Regions from separate parts of the Ruegeria sp. HKCCA6837 genome, predicted to be linked through region 2. Evidence: riboswitches for the same ligand, from Rfam matches in the RefSeq annotation. Region 2 holds a riboswitch; the other holds the start of a gene.
The links. Region 2 has a riboswitch for cobalamin ahead of GOV91_RS14515 (hypothetical protein). Riboswitches for the same ligand answer to the same signal wherever they lie in the genome.
Positions count from the first base shown of each region.

Region 1: it holds a riboswitch for cobalamin, as region 2 does, so the genes downstream of both, GOV91_RS07700 (DUF4198 domain-containing protein) here and GOV91_RS14515 (hypothetical protein) in region 2, are expected to answer to the same signal.

Region 1 covers NZ_WQGD01000004.1:3,648-11,473, forward strand. The annotation lists gene GOV91_RS07665 (hypothetical protein) at 1-663, opposite strand, end outside; gene GOV91_RS07670 (LysR substrate-binding domain-containing protein) at 760-1,683, shown strand; gene GOV91_RS22530 (hypothetical protein) at 2,162-2,335, shown strand; gene GOV91_RS07680 (energy-coupling factor ABC transporter ATP-binding protein) at 2,416-3,072, opposite strand; gene cbiQ (cobalt ECF transporter T component CbiQ) at 3,069-3,851, opposite strand; gene GOV91_RS07690 (cobalt ABC transporter permease) at 3,851-4,432, opposite strand; gene cbiM (cobalt transporter CbiM) at 4,429-5,040, opposite strand; gene GOV91_RS07700 (DUF4198 domain-containing protein) at 5,046-5,831, opposite strand; cobalamin riboswitch at 5,960-6,163, opposite strand; gene GOV91_RS07705 (LacI family DNA-binding transcriptional regulator) at 6,423-7,583, shown strand; gene GOV91_RS07710 (ABC transporter substrate-binding protein) at 7,580-7,826, shown strand, end outside.
Region 2 covers NZ_WQGD01000010.1:49,537-57,362, reverse strand. The annotation lists gene recR (recombination mediator RecR) at 1-500, opposite strand, end outside; gene GOV91_RS14535 (YbaB/EbfC family nucleoid-associated protein) at 562-915, opposite strand; gene GOV91_RS14530 (TauD/TfdA family dioxygenase) at 1,003-1,872, opposite strand; gene GOV91_RS14525 (DNA polymerase III subunit gamma/tau) at 1,960-3,723, opposite strand; gene GOV91_RS14520 (protein-tyrosine phosphatase family protein) at 3,896-4,396, shown strand; gene GOV91_RS14515 (hypothetical protein) at 4,399-4,806, opposite strand; cobalamin riboswitch at 4,897-5,119, opposite strand; gene GOV91_RS14510 (hypothetical protein) at 5,252-6,109, shown strand; gene rsgA (ribosome small subunit-dependent GTPase A) at 6,146-7,174, opposite strand; RNA gene ffs (signal recognition particle sRNA small type) at 7,333-7,431, opposite strand; gene GOV91_RS14495 (bifunctional 2',3'-cyclic-nucleotide 2'-phosphodiesterase/3'-nucleotidase) at 7,471-7,826, opposite strand, start outside.

The sequences.
Region 1 (7,826 bases), on a different contig from region 2:
ATCTAGGCGCGCAAGAACGGGATGAGTGAATTCGGTAGTGTAACATTCATAGTATTTTGATCCGGTCCCTGTCAGGAAGGTCAGGGCCACTTGGCCAGAGAAGCTGTGTGCAGGGACAGGCGTGAAAACCGACATCGGGAAGCGCAGGATGGAGGTATCACCCGAAGGGTCCAGGTTCATTTCAGGCCGCCCCCGCACATCCGTGCCAAGGGGGCACGTGAAACGCACTTCCTGCGCGGTATTTAGTACAGAGTTGATCTCGGCCTTGAGTTCCATGAAGGCGTCGTGGTGCCCGTTCGAAAACCCCGACCCGAATTGTTCGCGGCTGAGGGCAAAGCTGACGATGATCTTTTTGCCCTTGGGCATTTGCGAAAACCGTAGCTGATCTCCGAGGCGGGCCAGAAACAGGATAACATCGGCGGTTTCGAACCTTTTAAGCAAGTCCACAGGCAGATGCGGAGTGTCAGGGTTGAACCCCACATCAACCGTTTCGACGGACAGGCCCATGGACTTGGCAACACGCGAGACGATTTCGACACTGTCCGCGTCGAAATACCCGTACTCTGGCGGTTCGTAGACGATCAGCAGCCGGTCTCCGGCCGTTGCATGGGCACAGTTTGCCAACAGGTTTTGCGCGCCACGTTCCGGCGTGATGTCCGACATTCGCGTCTCCCATAGGATCGAATTGGTCAAGGTTACGCCAGGGGCTTGCAGCCAATCTATTTGAAAGTATTAATGAGTGACATTAGAGTTACTAATATGATCTTGAACTTGCCCTATTCCGCACTAAGAGCGTTCGAGGCCGTCGTCCGACATTCGGGGTTTTCACCCGCTGCTACCGAATTGGGCGTCAGCCAGAGCGCTGTCAGTCAGCATGTGCGCAGCCTTGAGGAATGGTTGGGGCGCGAGCTTTTGGTGCGGGGCGCACGTCAGTCGCGCCCAACCCGTGAAGGAGAGTTGTTGGCCCTTGCGATTTCGGAAGGACTGGGGCGCATCTCGGATGTATGCGCACAACTCAGGGATAAAACACGCTCGGATCGGACAATCGTTATCTCATGTCTGCCGGGTTTTGCGTTCAACTGGTTGTTTCCACGACTTTTACGCTTTGACATGGCCCACCCGAACCTGTCGATATCGATAGCAACCGATACCGGACAATTCCCGTTTTCTGGTGCGGATGCGGATATCGGAATTCGCTATGGCTTGGGCGATTTTCCGGGCTGTCAGGTCGATTTACTTATGACAGAGCAGCTGTTTCCGGTTTGCGCGCCGTCGTTGTTGCCGGACCTTCGCAAGGTCGATGACCTCGCACGTCACACGATGTTGGTGGACGAGAATCTACATCACAGAGCGGCGAGCCCCACATGGGAATTCTGGGCGCGGCGCTGTGGCCTGACCTTGCCAGCCGCGCTGCGGACACGGCGACTGGGGCAGTCAAACATGGTTGTTCAGGCGGCGATTGAAGGATTAGGTGTGGCACTGGGGCGCGAGCCTTTGGTCATTGACATGATGGCAGACGGGCGTTTGGTCCGACCCTTTGCGGAAATGACCCAATCGCCGTTGTCTTATTGGCTGGTCCGACCGCACGAAACCAAGGGCAGCGAAAAGGTTGCCGAATTCCTGACCTGGATTCATTCCGAGGTTGCTGCGCAACCTGCCATCCCTCCGCCGGCTTCAGTTTGAAATTAGTCAGGCTTATATAACCCATTACTATTCTGACGTGGCATGGCGGCGTTCAGGCGCCCAAACTTTAGCAAGCCAAATGATGGATTGGAGGGCAATCGATGTTTCTGAGAAATTGCTGGTAAGTTGCGGCCTTGAGAAAAAATATAGGGCGCGTGCTGAAGGCCGAAACGTTTCTGGCTAAGAACATCGGTTTCTTCCGGTAGAAAAATGGCACCCCCGTGGCGTTTCCGAGCGATTGCGACCGGCTTCAGCATTACGAGTTGTGCCTGCCTGCCATCGCGCTGAACAGATCCGTTTACACGCCTGTTGGAACCGGTGGCTACCGCAAACCCCCAGTCGACAAGATCTAAGTCAATATCTCGTACAATTTCATGACGCCGATTGACGAGGACCGAACTCGGTATTTCTGGTTTCAGTGCTGAAACACTGATCCCGATAACGCAGAGGTTTCAAAGTTCATGAATGACGCGTGCGGATGGCGTTTCTCGAAGACAAAGGGGTGTTGGAGCAAGTGCATCTGGGTATGAAGCACGCCAAGACTCCCTATATTGATCTTGGTCTGGATAAGGGCGCAAAACTGTTCCGCAAAGCACTGGACAGCGCTATCGAAGCTGAAACGACATCCATGAGCACTACTGCGCGGGCTTAGAGGTCTTTTCCCTATACCGTTTCGCCTGATGAGGGGCAGGGAGCCAATGTGTTGACCAATCGTCGGCAAAGCACAGCAGTTCAAAATCCCGCGGCGACAAGTCTACCGTTTCTCAATTCAAGCGTGCCCGGGGCCAATGCCTGACGGAAAGATGGCGCATGGCTGACCAGTAAAATGGCCTGTGGCAAACCCTGTAGTATCTCTAGCAGGCGGGCTTCGTTCTGGGTATCGAGCGCATTGGTCGGTTCGTCCAATAACAGTGCCCGGGGTTCCATCGCCAATACGGTGGCAAGGGTCACAAGACGCTTTTCGCCCCCCGACAATTTATGTGTTATGCGATCACGCAAGTGCATCAAGTCTAGATCAGAGAGAACTCTGTCGACGATGGCGAGAGCATCGTCCTTGTTGCGCCCTAGATTGAGAGGCCCAAACGCGATGTCTTCTGCCACAGTGGGGCAAAACAGCTGATCGTCAGGGTCTTGAAACACCAGTCCGATCTCGCGGCGAACCTCGTGAAAATCGGCCTCGGTGCGCCGATCTTTTCCAAGGGCGATCACACTACCCGAGGTTGGCTTTTGCAAACCAAGCGCAATTCCAAACAGGGTGGATTTCCCTGCTCCGTTAGGTCCTGCAATCGACAGGCGTTGCCCTGGTTCAAGCGTAAGCGAGGCGCCGTCCAGTACGGGTGCTTGACCGGGATAGGCGAAATGAATGTCTTCCAGCTTGAGGATCGTCATGCGAAATCCAGACAAAGAAGCCCAATGCACACTATGCATAGAGTCGCCGCAAACACGTAGTCGCGCAGGGTCAGGTTAAATTCCTGCAGCAAGAGAAGCCGTCCAGAGAATCCTCGGCATTTCATCGCTGCTAAGATTCGCTCGGACCGTTCGATGGCGCGGACCAACATCATGCCAACCAGATAGCCAAAGCTGCGATACGTGTGCCAATTAGTGCCCGGTCGAAACCCACGGACCTTCATCGCCGCGCGCAGGCGCATATATTCCTCGCGTAAAACTTCGATGTAGCGAATGGTAAACATCAGAAGGTGGACGAGTGCTTCGGGACAGCGCAGTTTATACAACGCGTGGCCAAGCGTAACCGGTTCCATCGTTCCAACCAGAACCATCAGGGACAATATGACGGCGTTAGCTGTCAGCGCAATCTCAGTGGCTTTCCAAAGGCCTTGCCAACTGGCCGGAAACCCAAATAAGTTGAACATCGCATCCCCGGGCGTGGTAAATGGCAAAAGTACCAACATGAAGATGATAAAGCTGTCCATCATCGCCATACGTTTGAGCGTTCGGCGAATGGGCAGGCGAGACATCAGCAGCACTCCGATAGAAACAGCCAATGCCGCAATCAGCCCTGGAATGGTGCTGAGCGAGACCGTGACAATGGAAAAAACACTCGCCACCACGATCCGCATCCGAGGATCCAAGCCTTGGATCACCCCAAAGGATGCACCCGTACCAGTCTCGGCCAATGTCTTGGCCTGGGGTTCCAGGGCGTGGGCCATCAGGAGGTCATCTTCTTGCGTGCGGCGATGTAAAAGCCGATTCCGAACAAACCAATGATGTAACCAATGCCACCCAGGATCGTTTGCAGATCGTTGTGTTCACGATAGGAGGCAATCTCGCGTCGCAGCGGGCGGGTTTCGTCTCGGACCGCCTGAGCAATTGCGGCGCGTTCTTCGTTCGTCAATGATGCGACAGTCACCTGCGTCCCACCTTCCTTAGGGGCAATCATTGCGGCAGTTTCGACCACGTCAGCTTCAACACCCATTATCGCCGCGACATCGGCAGCAGGCATGGTGACTTCTGCCACATGCCCCGCGCCCAAGTCTGCTTTGAACGTGTGTTCTACCGGGTTGGTCGGGGTGTAAAGGAAGAAACCATCTGTATCGGTCAGTGTTCGTCCCAACTCAGCACCATCGGGCCCGTACACGATGACTTTTTGGTTTTGCGCCATATCGCCGTTTGAAAAGCCCAATTCGCCTTCGATTGCATCGCCTGCAGGAAAGACCCCTGCGATAACTTTGTGGGCCAGCGCAGGAAGCGGCATCAGTGACAACGCAATAACAACGAGCAGTTGCCTCATGCCGATGCGCCTTTGTAAAAGAGTTCTGGTTTAACCTGACGAGCCAGTAAAATGGCGAACCCGGTCAGAACCGCTTCGACGGCCATGACAGGGACGTGAGCAAATAACACAAGCTTCGCAGCCGGCAGGAATTCGTCGCCCGACAGCGCCAGCGATACTGCGACAAAAGCCGTCGTAGCTGCGATTGAGAAAGCGCCGCCTATGCCGCCCCAAACTGCTCCTTGAACAGGCGTGCCCTTGGCGATCAGACGACCGAAGATTATCCATGTAAGCACCGCCGGAAGGGCGATGTTGACTGTGTTGATCCCAAGCACTGTCAGTCCTCCAAAGCCGAAGAACACAGCCTGAAGCAGCAAGCCAACAAAAAGCGCCGGAAAGGCCGCCCAGCCGAGCAAAAGCCCGGCCAGACCGTTCAGGATCAAATGCACAGAGGACGGGCCGATCGGAACATGGATCAGTGAGGCGACAAAAAAGCTGGCTGACAACACCCCCGCAGTGGGAATGCGATCTAGGTCCAGCGATTTCAGCCCCATGGCGATCCCGCCTGCTGCCGCGATTGCGCCGCCAATCACAACAGGGTTCGAAAGGGCTCCGTCCACAATATGCATATGGGTTACTCCAGATCCCAGGCGCGGATCCAGATCACAGCGTCCTGACTTAGTTCTTTGCCTTCATGTTCGGTCTTCGGGCCCGAACCCAACGCGGCGAAACCCCAGTAGCCTGCTTTTGGCACGCCAAAGGTGAAATAGCCGTTCTCGTTCGAAATCGCGACCAGTGCGCCGCCTGGCAATGGGGAAGCAGTTGCGTTTTTTGCGCCGTTTCCGGCCAAGTCGGGTTCCGCGGCCATGTATTCGATTTCAATCTCTACGCCAGCCACTGGGTTGCCCTCGCTCAGCACACGTCCCGTGAAGGTCGAGCCAGCGATGATGTTATAGGGCTTGTTCAGCGGCAGAATTTCTGTGGCCAGACCTTGCGGCTGGTCCCAGTCGGTGGGCAGCTCGTTTCGGTTCAGATACGCCTTGGTGATCTGCTGGATATAGATATCCTCAGATTCCTCATAATAAGGCGCAGGTACCGTTACCACGACGTAATCGCCGGAACGTTTCACTGGAACCGAGCCCAAAAAGGCCTTGGCCGTGTTCTCGGGGCCTTCGAAGGTGGTTTCTTGCAACGTACCCAACAAATCGGTCTTTTCGCCGTTGTGGATCACATAAAATTCTTCTGGCTTTTCGAGGGTCATTACATGCCCGGCTTCAAAGGGATGCCAGAAGACCAACTTGACCGGAACGTCGCCGGGACGATCAATCATGGTATCTTGGGTGTATTCCAGCAGGAAATGAGCCTGGGCAATAGCAGGCAATGCAATGGCAGCTGTTGCCGCCAACAAAAAGTGTTTCACAAACAAGCCCTTCTCAAGTCGCGCCTTCCCCGGCACGCATTGGTTTTTGACATAGGGGAATGCGAAACCATTTGCCCAAATAGGCAAACAGTTTCGGCGCACACCCCGTCGCCGACGATCAACGCCCCTTCTGAGGGCGCATGTTCGGCAGGTCTCCTGACTTGCGGGTCAAAACGCTTGGCTGGCCTTCCCGGGCATATCCCAGTGGCACGATCAGCCGCGCTCGCCGCTTACAGTTGCGGGGGCAGTTGCAGAATTGGCGAAGAAAAAGCCGCACTGCATTCCCTATTGCCTCCGGGTGAGTCCCCGGAACCGAACATGGTGCGTTGATGGCAGAAAAACTTGTACACGGTCAACTCTCGTTTGCGGCATCGCTTAGGGAAATACCGAATTTCAGCAAGGTATATAATTCGCTTTTTTGCGGTACTGTGCATGGAGGTTGTCATTGCTATAGCCTGCCAATCGGTGCGGTGACCACAGAGTTGAAGTCGAAGCATCAGTATTCCGACTTATGAAACCCGAATTTTTCAAACCGCACAAAAATAGATTTTTCCGTTGCCGAAACCGGTTTCGGAACCACAAAATGATGGAATGACAGCGAATCTCAACACGCGACAGCGACAAATCCGTTCCCGGCGCGCCTCGGCGACTGGACGGGTGAAGCTTGATGAACTGGCCGATCAACTCGGCCTTTCGAAAAGCACGGTGTCGCGGGCATTGAATGGGTATTCCGACATCTCAGAATCAACGCGAAAGCGGGTTGAGGTGACGGCGCGCAAGATGGGGTATCGCCCGCTCAGCCACGCTCAGGCCATCCGAACGGGGCGCGTGCGTGCCATTGCAATGGTCATCAACAGTGAAGAACCGGATCGGCACAATCCGTTTTTCCAAGACTTTCTGGCAGGGGCTTGTGAAGCTGCCAGTGCGTCTGACTGGACGATGACAATTTCGACCGCGAAGTCGAAACAGGATATGCTGAACATGCTGGGCCGTTTGGTTGAAGAACGTAAGGCCGACGGATTTATACTGCCGCGAACCGAAGTCGATGATGCGCGCGTTGGATACCTGAAGGACTTGCAGGTGCCGTTCATCCTTTACGGGCGGACTGGCTATGGTCAGGTCGGGTTTCAGGACGATACGTCGTGGTTTGATATTTCCGGGGAAACAGCCTTGAGCGACGCGGTCGAACGTCTGGCCCGTTTTGGTCACAGCCGTATCGGGTTTGTCGGCAGTGATCCAAAGTTCAACTACAGCCACCTGCGTCGGGATGGCTATGTCGACGGGCTTAGGGACGCAGGATTGCCAGTTGATCCCGAATTGATACGCGAAGGGGCCCGCACCCGCGAAGAAGGGGCCGCTGAAGCGCGCGCTTTATTGCGTCTTCCTGTCCCGCCGACCGCGATTGTATTTGCGACAGACCAAGCGGCACTGGGAAGCTACTCTGTCTGCGCAGAATTTGGCCTTGAGATCGGGCGCGATGTCTCGGTTCTTGGATATGACGGGGTCCCGGAATGCCAATACGCCAGCCCCGGGCTAACGACGTTCAGCGTCGACTCTAAACGGGCAGGTGAACGCCTTGCTACGATGCTGATACGTCAGACCCGAGGAGAAGAGCCCGCAACTTTGCGCGAGCTCAGTCAGGCGGTGCTGATTGAACGCGACTCTGACGGACCGCCGCTGCTGACCTCGAACGAGTTGGCGAAAAAAATCAAACGATCCATGGAAGACAATCGGGGAGGAAACCGACCATGAAACTTACACCAAAAGCAGCCAAGCTGATGCTCGGCTCTTCGTTGGCACTGGCGCTGACGGCCATGTCGGTACAGGCGGACACGATCCGTTTCTGGACGACCGAAGAGCAGCCCGAGCGTCTGGCGAAACAACAGGAAATGGCCGACCAGTTCAAGGCTGAGACCGGAACAACCGTTGAGGTGATCCCTGTCACAGAAACAGATTTGGGCACCCGCGCAACCGCAGCCTTTGCCGCAGGTGACT
Region 2 (7,826 bases):
GTCAGGCGGACCTGCCCCTCCAACTGATCGGCGATGTAGTGGGCTGTGGTTTGGCCATCGACGGTAGCGTTGAGCGCAAGGATAACCTCTGTGATCCCTTCGGCCAGAACCCGATCCTTCAGGCGCGGGATGCGCAATTCGTCCGGGCCAACTCCGTCCAGCGCCGACAGCGTGCCGCCCAGAACGTGATAGCGGCCCTTGAACACGCCAGCGCGTTCCATCGCCCAGAGGTCGGCCACGTCTTCGACGACGCACAGCTCTCCGGTTGCGCGGTCCTCGCTGTTGCAGATGTCACAGATATCGGTGGTGCCCACATTGCCGCAATTCAGGCATTCCCGAGCGGTGATTGCGACCTGCTGCATCGCGTCTGAAAGGGGCGTCAGCAGCAGGGCGCGTTTTCGGATCAGGTGTAGCACCGCGCGGCGGGCCGAGCGGGGGCCAAGGCCGGGCAGTTTGGCCATCAGGTCGATCAGGTTATCGATGTCGCTGTTCGAACTCACGGTCTGTCCTGCTTTTCGCCGGAGGGAGCCTCCGGCGGGAGTGTTTTTGAAAAGGTGAAGCTTAGAACGGAAGCTTGATGTCTGCGGGCAGACCCATGCTCTCGGTCAGTTTTGCCATCTCGGCCTGCGAGCGCTCAGTCGCTTTGGTCTGCGCGTCCTTGATGGCAGCCAAAATCAGGTCTTCGACCACTTCCTTGTCGTCACCGTTGAAAATCGACGGGTCGATGTCCAGACCTTTGAGCTCGCCTTTGGCGGTCGCCGTCGCCTTGACCAGACCAGCCCCGGATTCACCGACAACCATCATGTTGTTCAGCTCTTCCTGCATTTCGGTCATTTTTGTTTGCAAGTCCTGCGCGGATTTCATCATCTTGGCCATGTCGCCCAGACCGCCAAGCCCGCCGAGTCCTTTCAGCATAGGTATTCTCCTGTGTCTCTGTTTGGTCTCTAGATACGGCCCGTCGAAGCGCGGCACAAGGGTTGTCCCGCCGGTCGGAGAGGTCTTTCAAACCACGCGGACGTCGTGCAAGCCGTCTGTCTCGGTAACCGAGCAGCAGATCGATTTCAGGGTTCTTGGATGGTCGTAGTCCCAGGGACGGCCGCGATGCATCGTTGCGCGCTCGTCCCAGATCAATACATCGCCGACGGACCATTGGTGCGAATAGAGGTATTCGGGCTGCGTGCAAAACGCGATGGCTTCGTCCAGTAGGGACTGACTTTCTTCATGCCCCATGCCTTCGATGGCAAAAGCGTGCGAGGCGATGAACAGGGCTTCTTCTCCGGTTACCGGGTTCGGCCAAATCGCGCGCCATGGGCGATCTGGCCATCGCGTCATTTTTGGCAGCGCAGCGAGGTCGGCTGAAATTTTTGAACGGGAATGCGACAACCGGTGCCAGATGATGGCGTCCCTAAGAACGGATTTCAGACGATCTGGCATATCCGCCCAAGCGGCGCGGGTCGATGCGATCTCGGTTTCGCCGCCGGATGGCGGGACGACTTTTGCCGTCAGAATATTGATCAGCGCCGGCGTCGGCAGGAACGTGCTGTCTGTGTGCCACAACATGTTGGCCTGCAAATCCAACAGGCGCAGATCGTCTTTCGCACGCAGCCCATCCTTGGTTTTGTTTGTCAGTTCGGGAAGCTGAAACTCAACATCGCGACCCGCTGCCATGGCTTTACGGTTTTCCAATGGCCCAAAAAGTTCGGCAAGGCGAATGTGGTCCGCATCAGATATCGATTGGGCCGGAAACAAAAGCACAGAGCGGGTTTCGAATGCGCGCCGGATTTCCGGAAAGTAACGCTGTTTGGTAACGTCGCGCAAATCTAGGTCGTGAACGACCAATCCGAAACGTGGGTGCAGTGGTGATGTTCGCATGAAATCCCTCCCTGACATCATGGAAGGGTGTACCTGTTTGAAGGGTCGATCTGCTTCGTTTGCGACACGGGATCGAGCGCTTTCGGGTCAGTCTTCTTCGAACGGGTCCCACTCATCTTCAACTTCAGGAAGCGCTTCGGTCTCGACCTGGGCGGCGCGTTGTTCCGGCGTCTCGATCTTTGTGATCTTTGCCTTGGGGAATTGCGCCAGCACCGCCTGAACCAGAGGATGCTTTTCAGCTTCGGCCTTCAAGGCCAGCTCGGCCTCATCTCGCACTTCGGCAATTGTCGGCGTATCCCCGTTCGAGACGATCGAGACAGCCCACCGGTTTCCGGTCCAGCGTTGCAGGGCAGAGCCCAGCCGGGGCGCAAGGTCTGTCGGTGCATTCGTGGCTGGGGTGAACTCGATCCGACCGGGCTGATAAGACACAAGTCGCACGCCGTTTTCCACTTCAACCAGAAGCTTCACGTCGCGGTTGGCGCGGATCAGTTCGACCACGTGCTCAAAGGTCGGGTACCGGGCCAGGGCCGTCTGAGCATCCTGTGCCAATGCGGCAACCGGCGCGCCGCTTGAACCACGTGGGGCCGAGGCGTATGTGGATGCGGGGGTGGCGCTGGCCTGCGCGGGTGTTGCACCCTGCCGAGACATCAAGGTGCCGCCGCTAGGTCCACCTGCCGGAGGCGGCGGGGCGTCCTGCAGCCGTTTGACCAGTTCTTCAGGGCTGGGCAGATCAGCAACATGGGTCAGGCGGATAACGGCCATCTCAGCGGCCATCATGGCATTGGGCGCGGCCGAGACTTCTTCGAGCGCTTTCAGCAACATCTGCCACATCCGGGTCAGAACGCGCATCGGCAGGGCCTCTGCCATGTGCTGGCCACGGCTCCGTTCGTCCGGAGAAACGGTTGGGTCTTCGGCGGCGTCTGGCGTGATCTTCACGACGGACACCCAATGTGTGATCTCAGCCAGATCGCGCAAGACAGCCAATGGGTCAGCACCTTCTGCGTATTGGCCGCTGAGTTCTGTCAGTGCGCCTGCGGCGTCGCCCCGCAGGATCATGTCCATGAGGTCCAGAACGCGGCCACGGTCCGCAAGGCCCAGCATTGCGCGAACCTGTTCGGCAGTGGTTTCACCCGCCCCGTGCGATATCGCCTGGTCCAGCAGCGAGGTTGCATCCCTTGCAGACCCTTCCGCGGAGCGCGTGATCAGCGCCAGCGCATCTTCTGCGATCTCAGCGCCTTCCGCTGACGCGATCTTTTGCAGAAGGCCGATCATATCCTCGGGTTCGATCCGGCGCAGGTCAAAGCGCTGGCAGCGGGACAGAACTGTGACCGGCACCTTGCGGATTTCAGTGGTTGCAAAGATGAACTTCACATGCTCGGGCGGTTCCTCAAGCGTCTTGAGCAGCGCGTTGAAAGCGCTGGTCGAGAGCATGTGGACCTCATCGATGATGTATATCTTGTAACGCGCGCTGGCGGCGCGATAGCGGACACTGTCGATAATCTCGCGAATATCGTTCACGCCAGTTCGGCTGGCGGCGTCCATCTCCATCACATCGACGTGGCGGCCTTCCATGATCGCCACGCAGTGTTCGCATTGGCCGCAAGGTTCGGTCGTCGGGCCGCCATTACCGTCGGGCCCGATACAGTTCATACCCTTGGCGATGATCCGTGCGGTGGTGGTTTTTCCGGTGCCGCGAATGCCGGTCATGATGAAAGCCTGCGCAATTCGGTCCGCTTCGAACGCGTTTTTCAGGGTGCGCACCATGGCATCCTGACCCACCAGATCGGCAAAGGTTTCCGGGCGATATTTGCGGGCGAGAACCTGATAGGCGGGGCTGGGCGTGTCGGTCATGTTTTCTCGGTCGGATTCGGTGCTTCGGCTCAGCGTAGTGGCCGCTGCCTTCCGCGTCCACCGCGAGGCGCGATGATTTTTGATTTAGATTCTGACCGGATTCGCACTAAGCTGGTCCAACAAAATTTATGGTGCATTTTCGTTAAGAGTTCTTGGTGGAGGACACTGGTTCATGTCGCAACTGGTTATCTATGCCCTGCAAGTCGCGGGGGGTACACTTGCCCTGACATCGATGCCCGGACGGGGCGGGGATTATGAAAGGGATCTGGATACGATTGCCGCATGGAAGCCGGGGCTGGTTGTTTCAATGACAACGGACGTCGAGATGCTCCAAAACGGGGCGCAGGAATTCGGCAGCGATATTCAAGGCCGCGCCAGCCGGTGGGTGCATCTGCCGATCGAAGACTTTGGCGCCCCTACGCCTGCAGTTGAAGAGGCGTGGCCCTCGATCAGCGCTGCCGCCCGGCACGCTTTGACGGGCGGAGGGCGGGTGCTGGTGCACTGTCGGGGCGGCTGCGGCAGGTCTGGAATGGTTGTCCTGCGGCTGATGATCGAATGCGGCGAACAGCCAGACAAAGCACTGGAGCGTTTGCGAGCCCTGCGGCCCTGTGCCGTGGAAACTGATGCCCAGTTGGCCTGGGCAGCACAGAATTTTCAGGCTCAAGTCGTATAGTCTTAGGCCGAAATCTGTTCAGGCGCGTGCACGGGTTTGCGAGGCCGCAGCTTTGCAACCTCGATCATCGCGCAGGGTGGGTCTGTAATGATGCCGGATGGCAAGGCGCTGAACGTGTTTCCAAAGATCAGATCGGCGTAAGCGTTCAGGTCCTGCGGCTCTGCTTCAGGCTGTGTATCGCAAAAGATGCGAATTCTGTCTGATTGCGCTCGGAAAGTTGCGTGGCATCCTTGCGTGCAATGTGACAATTCACTGCCACCTTCAAACTCGAACCCGTCGCTTGTGGCGGCTGTGGCCTGCTTCATCGCCTCGGAAATTGAGCGTGCCAGCCGCGCCAGGGCAGGGCAGGTTTTGCCCGTCCGCTGACACACCGTTGCACTGTATTCATGCGTCTTCGTCTTCCAGATCATCCTGCGCCCTCCGCGCGTGGTGGGCAGGAGAGTTGGGTCAGGTGGGACGGCAACGTGCTGTCAGGACCTGCCCGGACACCCCGCCCGAGTTTCGGTTTCAGTTCCGATGGCAGGTCTCCTGACTTGCGGGTCATGGCTTTGCCGACCTTCCCAGCCCTAGGGGCCAGTGGTGTTTTGGCATCGCTCACCGCTTACAGTTGCGGGGGCAGTCGCGGATTTGGTTTGCGCCCGGATGACCAGACTGAACCGCACCGTGTTCCCTTTTCATCCCGACCCCTTGTGGGGGACAGGAACCATCACACAATCGCTAGCGTCTGATCCGGTTCCGAGTCAAGCTGATCTTTTACCCCGACGTGTGGTCATGCTGGATGGGGGGAACGTTCCTCTTTAGTGTTTAAAATATTGAAGCCAAGCAATTCAGTTTTTCAGTGCAGGGTCAGGGATCATGTTGGACGCAGAGCAGACGGTGTTGGCTGAAGATTTCCTTTTCCCATCCGGGTCCACGACCCTTGCAGCACGGTTGTACCGACCGCTGTCAGAGCCTGAAACCGTGGTTGTGCTGAATAGTGCAACGGGTGTGCCGCGCGACTATTATCGCCACTTCGCACAGTGGCTAGCGGCCGAGCGGGGTATGGCGTGTCTGACCTATGACTACCGGGATTTCGGGCATTCTCTGACCGGCCGTATGAAGGATGCGCGTGCAACAATGGCGGATTGGGCTTTGATCGACATGCCAGCGGCGCGGGCGGAAATGCGCAGGCGTTATCCTGATGCGCAGCAATGGACCATTGGTCATTCCGTTGGTGCGATGCTGGGGCCTGTTCAGCCCGACATCGACCAAATCGATCGGATGATTTGCGTGTGTTCGGGGCTCGTAACCCTCAGTGATCACCCATGGCCTTACCGTGGATTGGCCGGTGTTTTCTGGTATGGACACGCACCGGTACTGGTCAAAGCACTTGGCTATCTGCCGGGAAATGCGATCGGGTTTGGTGCGGACTTGCCGGGCTCGGTCTACTGGCAATGGCGCGAATGGTGCACGGCTCCTTTGAATTATGTACCTGAAATCGGACAAAACCTTCCTGAGGCGCGTTGGGACGGCTCCGGTAGACCCGTGGATTTGTTCACTTTCGAGGACGACCAGATGGTCCCGCCCGAAGCTGTCTGGCGGCTTGCCGACCTTTATGGCGCCGAGGCTAAGCGGCACCTGCTTAGGTCTGATGACTTCGGATTGTCAGAGATTGGCCATATCGGAGCTTTTGCTCGGCGTAATGCGGCAGTTTGGCCGAGCCTGATCGCGTGATCAGGCTCGACTTTTGAATTACCGAGTATTTTTTGCTTAACGCCCTTTATGCAGTTTTCGATCCTTCATGACACCCCGCACCATCTTACCGAACGCTTTGTCCCGTGCCCGGGATTGGGCGACGGTTTCCGAGTTGCGCTGATCTTCGCGCCGAAGCTTTCGCCATCGATCCAAGCGGGCAGGGTCAAGCACGCCTTGTTTGATCGCCCGCTGTACAGCACAGCCTGGTTCGGATTCGTGCTGACAATCTGAAAAACGGCAGTTCAGGCCAAGTTCGGCGAGGTCCGAGAACACCTCGTCGATACCGTCCTGAGCTTCAAGCAGACGCAATGCGCGCATTCCAGGCGTATCAATCAGCCAGCCGCCGTTGCGCATCCGGTGTAACGCGCGCGCCGTGGTTGTGTGCCGACCGCGAGCGTCGTTCTCGCGAATACCTGACGTCGCCAAATCCTGATCGGTCAAGCCGTTGGACAATGTCGTCTTGCCAACGCCTGACGACCCAACCAGTGCTCCGGTCTGGCCTTTGGGGCACCAGGATAAGACCTTTTCCAATTCCGTTAGGTCTAGCGCGTTGATCGCCAGAACTGTCAGAAACGGGTCCAGAGCCTGCACCTGTTCCGAGAAACGATTGGGGTCATCCGATTGGTCAGCCTTTGTCAGGACAACAACCGGGTAACATCCTGCCTGATGTGCAAGTGCCAGATAACGCTCTAGCCGGGGCAGGTTGAAATCAGCGTTGCACGAACTGACGATGAACAGCACATCGACATTGGCAGCGATCAGTTGCGTCGCAGCGCCTGTACCGGCGGCGCGCCGGTGCAACAGGCTGCGCCGGTCGAGTAGATGTTGCACGCGATTGTCGTCGTCCGTGAGAACCCAGTCTCCGACGGCATAGCTGCCGGTCGATTGATCAAGGGTCAGCAATGGAGATTCGCCCTGCGGATTCAGCCCGATCAGGCGGTCCCTATGAACGGAAGCGATGCGAAAAGGCGTGCACGAAGGATGAGCCGCGTGTTGCGCGGCAAAGTGAGAGGACCATCCAAGGTCCGAAAGTGAAGAATTCATTGGTCTGCCTGTTGTCAGAAACAGCAATCCCAACGGATGGCGATCGCGCATCCCCGGGTCATGTGTTCAGGCAGTCAGCAAGTAGTGTGAGATCAGAACCGCGCTGCCCGAAGGGTTTTTGTTACAATCATAAAGCCCTCCTGTGGCTAAGGTTCATGAAGTGAGAGGTTGGACATCGACCCAAGCGGGGCTCGTTGTGGCTGCTTCCTTCCGGACCTGACCAGGTTGGCGAGGCGCTCGCCCGCGCCAACCTCTCGAGTCTGGATATAGGGAAGGTGTGGGCAAAAGACAACCCGTCAGAATGTCAGGCGAATACGTTCGAACCCATTGGAATCTGATTCCAGCAGTCTGGCTTTGAACGGGCGCAATTCGTTAATGTGTTTTAACGCACCCGGACCGGTTCGAAGCACGGATTGTGTACCTGTTTGGGGTGCCAGCACAAAAGGATAAGGTTGCTGCGCGATTGGATCAGGCGGAAGGCGATCGGACAGGTAATCCCGCACCAAATCCTTGATGTCCAGCGACGGCAGATTGATGCGTTGGGCCGTGGAAGCGGCGGGGAAATGCCCACCACCGCTGACGCGGTAATTGTTGCTGGCCAGCACTAATCTCTGTTCAGGAAGAACCGGCTGGCCTGCGTATTTCAGGTCGC